DNA from 2 places in the Agrobacterium sp. GD03872 genome. Region 1 is predicted to be linked to the other one. Evidence: riboswitches for the same ligand, from Rfam matches in the RefSeq annotation. Region 1 holds a riboswitch; the other holds the start of a gene.
What was found. A riboswitch is a leader RNA that binds a small molecule or an ion and turns the genes downstream of it on or off. The one in region 1 is predicted to bind S-adenosylmethionine.

Region 1 (3,409 bases):
GCCATAAGACTTGGTGATGGCATCGGCCTCGATGACCAGCTTGCCGGATTCCCGCCCTTCGGTGGCGGTCGCCTGCACCGTACCCTGCGGCCCCTTATGGCCGCGATATTCCGCACGCATGGCCTGAAGCTCGCCGACGCGGCGCATGTTGCGCTTGCGTCTTGCGGTCACGCCATAACGCATCCAGTGTTCTTCGCGCTCGATGGCCTTGCCGAGCTTGTGCTGCTCCAGCTCTTCCTCTTCCAGCACCTTGTCTCGCCATTCCTCGAAATGGGCAAAACCGCGATTGAGACGGCGCGACTGGCCACGATCCAGCCATACGGTCGAGGTCGAGACCTTTTCGAGAAAACGCCGGTCGTGCGAAATCAGCACCAGTGCGCTGCGCGTCTGCTGCAGCTCGCTTTCAAGCCATTCGATGGTGGGCAGATCCAGATGGTTGGTCGGTTCGTCCAGCATCAGAATATCGGGCTCCGGCGCCATCACGCGGGCAAGGGCCGCGCGGCGCGCTTCACCGCCGGAAAGGCTCACCGGATTTTCCTGTCCCGTCAGCCCGAGGTGCTCGAGAAGATAGGTGACACGATAGGGATCGTCACCCGGCCCCAGCCCCGCCTCGGCATAGGCCTGAACCGTGTCGTAACCGGCAAAATCCGGCGCCTGTTCCAGATAACGGATGGTGGCGGCGGGATGACGGAAAACCTCGCCCGACTGCGCCTCGACGAGACCGGCGGCGATCTTCATCAGCGTCGACTTGCCCGAACCGTTGCGCCCGACGAGACAGATGCGGTCGCCCGGCTCCACCTGGAGATTGGCTCCATCGAGCAGCGGGGTCACGCCGAAGGTCAGCTTGATGTCATCGAGTTTCAAAATTGGGGGTGCCAAGGCGTCAGGCTCCGGTCAGATCATAGGGGCGGGCGAGCACGATGGCTTTTCCGCTTTTCAGCGAGAAATGCACGGGGCCGCCATTCACGACATTGGAAATAGTGCGGGAGGAGCCGAAAGCAAGCGCGAAATCCTTGAGCGGATAACGCACATTGCCGATATCGAGCCCCTCAAGGGCGGTGAACCCGGCAACCGAAAACAGCGAGCCAGCCGGCAGGTCGACATTGAGTGAGCCGGGAAGCAGCGGCTGCGCTTCCTCTTCACCGGAGGTCAGCGTTATATCGAGACCGCGTTCCGCAAGCGCCACCGCATAAAGCAGGTGCTGAAGCGCATGGTCGCTTCGAGCCCCGCCGAGAGCACCCACCAATATCAGCGTATGCGCGCCGCGGGAAAGAGCCTCCGAGACAGCGATTTCACCGTCCGTCACGGCCTTTGCTGCTGGATAGGGTTGCCGCGTCACATCGGGCCAGGCGTTGAGCAGCTCTTCGCTGGCGGAATCGAAATCCCCCACCCAAAGCTCCGGCCTGAGACCGAGCGGCGCTGCATGGCGCATGCCGCCATCGGCCGCGATCACGCGGCTGTTCGCGACCGCTGCCTTCAGACGATCGGTCACCGTGACATCGCCGCCAAGAAGAATGGTGAAGCGCTCTTTATCCATGCCCTGCCTTATCGCACCTCGGCCAAAAATGGAAAGCCGAAAGCCGATGAAATCGGCCTATATTGATTTTCGCCGGCTTCGGGATTATGAAACGCCTCAGTGGTGATTTGCCGACCGGCTTGCAGCCACTTTAAAGAAGTCGCTAAAGGGTCGAGGAAAAAGGCAATTTCCTGGGACCGGCCGCGATTTCGCTGCCGGTTTTTTTTGTTTTCGCAACGTTCTTTACGTGATCCGGAAAAGAGAGTTCGACATGCCGATCAAGATTCCCGATACGCTTCCCGCCTTTGAGACCCTCGTTCATGAGGGTGTGCGGGTCATGACCGAAACGGCTGCTATCCGGCAGGATATCCGCCCGCTCCAGATCGGGCTTCTCAACCTCATGCCGAACAAGATCAAGACGGAAATCCAGATGGCGCGCCTCGTTGGCGCTTCACCGCTGCAGGTGGAATTGTCGCTCATCCGCATCGGCGGCCACCGCGCCAAGAACACGCCGGAAGAACATCTGCTCTCCTTCTATGAGACCTGGGAGGAAGTGCGCCACCGCAAGTTCGACGGTTTCATCATCACCGGCGCGCCCATCGAATTGCTGGACTATGAGGACGTGACCTACTGGAACGAGATGCAGAAGATTTTCGAGTGGACGCAAACCAACGTCCATTCGACATTGAACGTCTGCTGGGGCGCGATGGCCGCCATCTACCACTTCCACGGGGTGCCGAAATACGAACTGAAGGAAAAGGCGTTCGGTGTCTATCGCCACCGCAATCTCTGCCCTTCGTCGATCTATCTCAACGGCTTTTCGGACGATTTCCAGGTTCCCGTCTCACGCTGGACGGAAGTGCGCCGCGCCGATATCGAAAAACGTCCCGAACTCGAAATCCTGATGGAATCAGAGGAAATGGGCGTGTGCCTGGTGCATGAGAAGGCTGGCAACCGGCTCTATATGTTCAACCATGTCGAATATGATTCGACCTCGCTTTCCGACGAATATTTTCGCGACGTGCATGCCGGCGTGCCGATCAAGCTGCCGCATGATTATTTTCCCCATAACGACCCGGAACTTGCCCCGCTCAACCGCTGGCGCAGCCACGCCCACCTGTTCTTCGGAAACTGGATCAACGAGATATACCAGACGACGCCCTACGACCTCGAATCCATCGGGCAACTGGCCGCGTAAAGCGCGTTGTCTTAAGCATGTCTTTGCCCCACAAACCGCGGGACATTTTCGGGAGACATGCTTTGAATTGCGGGATTGCGAATTGCCGGAAAATGACGCAACGTCCGCCCGGCAATTCACGACACCAGGGAGAATGATGAGATGAGCGACGGTGCGGCACGGGAGAATTTCGGTTTCACGGCAACCGGCGAAAAGGTCGAACGCGTCACCATCTCCAAAGGCGGTTTGACGGCGAAAGTCATCACCTGGGGCGCCGTCATTCAGGATCTGCGCCTTGAGGGCCATCAACCGCCGCTGGTGCTCGGCTTCGATAAATTCGAGGATTACAAATATTCCTCCTATTTCGGCGCCACCCCCGGCCGCAACGCCAACCGTGTCGGCAACGGCCGGTTCTCCATCGACGGACACGAATACCAGCTGGAGCTCAACGAAAAAGGCGTCACCCATCTGCATGGCGGCAGCGACGGCATGGGCAAGCGCAACTGGATGCTGATGGAACATGGCGAAAGCCATGCGGTTCTGCAGATCATCGATCCCGATGGCCGCGCCGGTTATCCCGGCAATTGCACGGTCACGGCCACCTATACGATCCGCGATGGCGGTGTGCTTTCGGTGGTCTATGAAACGGTGACCGACAGGCCGACCATCGCCAATGTCTGCCAGCACTCCTATTTCAACCTCGACGGCGCGGATAC
Region 2 (3,409 bases), on a different contig from region 1:
AAGGTAAATATTGGTTGCCTGATACGGCCTTTTCGGGCCGCACGGACGAACCATGGCCCGACACGCGGTCAGGCCATGGCGATTTGCCGATTGAATTTTCAGGCCGAAACGGCCGCCAGACCCTTCGCCAGATCTTCCAGCAGATCGTCGGTATCCTCGATGCCACAGGAGAGGCGCAGGGTGCCGCCGGAAATGCCGAGTTCGGCACGCGCCTCGTCGGTGAGGTTCTTGTGCGTCGTCGTGCCGGGGTGGGTGATGAGGCTCTTGGCGTCGCCGAGATTGTTTGAAATCTTCACGATCTCAAGCGCGTTCTGCAGCTTGAAGGCCGCCTCCTTGCCGCCCTTCAGTTCGAACGCCACCAGCGTCGAGCCGCCGGACATCTGCCGGGCGATAATGTCCGCCTGCGGGTGATCGGCGCGGCCGGGATAGATGACCTTGGCGACCTTGCCGCTATCAGCAAGAAAATCGGCGATTTTGCCAGCATTGGCCGTCTGCTGTTTGACGCGCAGCGGCAGGGTCTCGATGCCTTTCAGAAGCGTCCATGCATTGAAAGGCGACATGGCCGGGCCAGTATGGCGGAAATAATCCTGCAGCTCTTCCTCGATCCACTTCTTGTCGGAAAGGATCACGCCGCCAAGGCAGCGGCCCTGGCCGTCAATATGTTTGGTGGCCGAATAAACGACGATATGGGCGCCGAGTTCGAGCGGCTTCTGGAAAAGCGGCGTCGCAAAGACGTTGTCGACCACCACCTTCGCGCCGATCTGGTTGGCGAGCTTCGCCACGCCGGCAATATCCACCACTTCGAGCGTCGGGTTGGTCGGGCTTTCGAGGAAGAACAGTCTGGTGTTCGGCTGAATCGCCTTTTCCCAGTTGCCGAGATCGCGTCCGTCGATCAGCGTGCATTCGATGCCATATTTCGGCGCAAGTGTTTCGACCACCCAGCGGCAGGAGCCGAAGAGGGCGCGGGCCGCAACGATATGGTCGCCAGCGCGCAGCTGGCACATGATGGCGGCGGTGACGGCGGCCATGCCCGAGGCGAGCGCACGGGCGTCTTCCGCGCCTTCCAGCAGGCACATGCGCTTTTCGAACATGTCATTGGTGGGGCTCGCATAGCGGGCATAGATGAAGCCGTCCGTTTCGCCCTTGAAGCGCGCTTCGGCGGCTTCGGAGTTTTCGTAGACGAAACCCTGGGTCAGATAGATCGCTTCCGACGTTTCACCGTAAGGTGAGCGTAGCGTACCGCCGTGAACCAGCTGGGTTGCCGGGCGCCATTTATTGCTCATGTGATCCCCTTCAAAACAAAAAAACCGGCCGCAAAAGCAGACCGGTTTCAATCACCCGGTCTTTTTAGCCACTTGTTTAACGTGGCTGCAAGCCGACCGGCCAAATCACCACGGGATAAGCTTGCCATACTGCCGTTACCGGCTTGCGTCAATGCTTTCCTTTTGGTTTTGTCGCCGTAAAAAGGAATGATGACGATGACGAGAACCACGGGCATTTTGGCGGATGGCGCGATCAAGGCGCTGTTTGCGGGCGGCAAGCTGAAGAGCGAGGCCGATCTCGATACTGATCAGGTGCAGCCCGCCAGCCTCGATCTCAGGCTCGGCTCGAAGGCCTATCGCGTGCGCGCCAGTTTCATGCCCGGCCCCGGAAACCGCGTCATCGACAAGCTCAATCGTCTCAGCCTGCACGAGATCGACCTTACCCAGGGCGCGGTGCTGGAAACCGGTTGTGTCTATATCGTTCCCTTGATGGAGAGCCTTGCGCTGCCGGCGGACATGTCGGCCTCGGCCAATCCGAAAAGCTCGACCGGCCGTCTCGATATCTTCACCCGCGTCATGACTGACGGCGCGCAGGAATTCGACAAGATACCGGCGGGTTATGCCGGCCCGCTCTATCTGGAAATCAGCCCGCGCACCTTCCCCATCGTGGTGCGACGCGGCTCGCGCCTGTCGCAGATCCGCTTCCGCATCGGCCATTCGCTGCTCAATGAAAGTGAACTGCTGAAGCTGCACGAGATGGAAACGCTGGTTGCCAGCGACACGCCCAACGTGACCGGCGGCGGCATCGCGCTTTCCATCGACCTCAAGGGTTTCGGCGAAAACGGCCTGATCGGCTACCGTGGCAAACACCACACGGCTGTGGTGGATGTCGACAGGAAGGCCCAGCACGACGTTCTCGATTTCTGGGAGCCGCTCTATGCGCGCGGCCGCGCCGAACTGATCCTCGATCCGGATGAATTCTATATTCTCGTCTCGCGCGAAGCCGTCCACGTTCCGCCGCTCTATGCGGCCGAAATGACACCCTTCGACCCGCTGGTGGGCGAATTCCGCGTGCACTACGCCGGCTTCTTCGATCCCGGCTTCGGCCATGCGCAGGCGGGCGGTACCGGCAGCCGCGCCGTGCTCGAAGTCCGCAGCCACGAGGTCCCCTTCATCCTCGAACACGGCCAGATCGTCGGTCGGCTGGTTTACGAGCATATGTTGCAGAAACCGGAAGGCCTCTATGGCACCGGCCTCGGCTCCAATTATCAGGCGCAGGGGCTGAAGCTCTCCAAGCATTTTCGCGCCGAATAACCAACCCGGCGGGTGCTTGACACCCGCTGCGAACTATCCGATGTCTTATGCGCGGCGCGGGTGTAGCTCAATGGTAGAGCAGCAGCTTCCCAAGCTGAATACGAGGGTTCGATTCCCTTCTCCCGCTCCAGCGATGCCGCGATCCACGTGCCGGATATTGCGTCACAAGCCGAATGTGATCGGCATTGAGCTTGACGCTGAAGGGTGGGTAAATATCGAGGACCTGCTAGCAAGGTCCATATTCCCCTGATACCCGAACTTTTGCTTGAAGTTGTTGAGACCAGCGACAAGAAGCGCTTCGCCATTTCTGCGGATGGGCAATTTATCATCTGAGAGTCAACTGACGCAAAAATAGTAATAAATTAGATAACTTTATTATAAAGAGAATTTCTATCTTCAAAACATTGATGTTCAAAAAATATTAGAAATAATGATGTATTATTCATAGTGACGAGTTTAATATTTGATTTTTTCTAGTGTATGGATCGATATTATGATCGAGAATATTATTTTAGGAGTATTTTATATATCTGTGACGGCGTATTTTTGGGTGTCTATGGCAATATCAGAAGTTCGAGATATTATGTTTTATAAAAACAACAACTGGAACTTTGAGCTTGATAGTCACCCGAAATGGAAGTCGTATGAAGGGGATTCAGATAAGCAGATTTCAAACAGATCAAGGGTAATATTTTGCATGCCAACTGCGATTCTATTTTTGTCTTTGCAGATGGTTGCAATAGTTTACGCAAGTATAATAAATTATATGTGAATAATATTTTGTTCGAGGAGAATATCTTATAATAACTTGAAATATTTTTAAATTAGAATTT

Region 2: linked by a shared signal. The riboswitch ahead of N5D22_RS06470 (O-succinylhomoserine sulfhydrylase) and the one ahead of metA (homoserine O-succinyltransferase) in region 1 are both predicted to bind S-adenosylmethionine.

Annotation. Positions count from the first base shown of each region.
Region 1 covers NZ_JAOCCY010000005.1:183,815-187,223, forward strand. Annotated here, with positions in the region: gene N5D22_RS14760 (ABC-F family ATP-binding cassette domain-containing protein) at 1-879, opposite strand, end outside; gene N5D22_RS14765 (thiamine diphosphokinase) at 884-1,537, opposite strand; SAM riboswitch at 1,627-1,703, shown strand; gene metA (homoserine O-succinyltransferase) at 1,788-2,714, shown strand; gene N5D22_RS14775 (galactose mutarotase) at 2,856-3,409, shown strand, end outside.
Region 2 covers NZ_JAOCCY010000002.1:514,246-517,654, forward strand. Annotated here, with positions in the region: gene N5D22_RS06470 (O-succinylhomoserine sulfhydrylase) at 99-1,283, opposite strand; SAM riboswitch at 1,327-1,405, opposite strand; gene N5D22_RS06475 (2'-deoxycytidine 5'-triphosphate deaminase) at 1,479-2,576, shown strand; tRNA gene N5D22_RS06480 (tRNA-Gly) at 2,633-2,706, shown strand; gene N5D22_RS06485 (hypothetical protein) at 3,070-3,348, shown strand.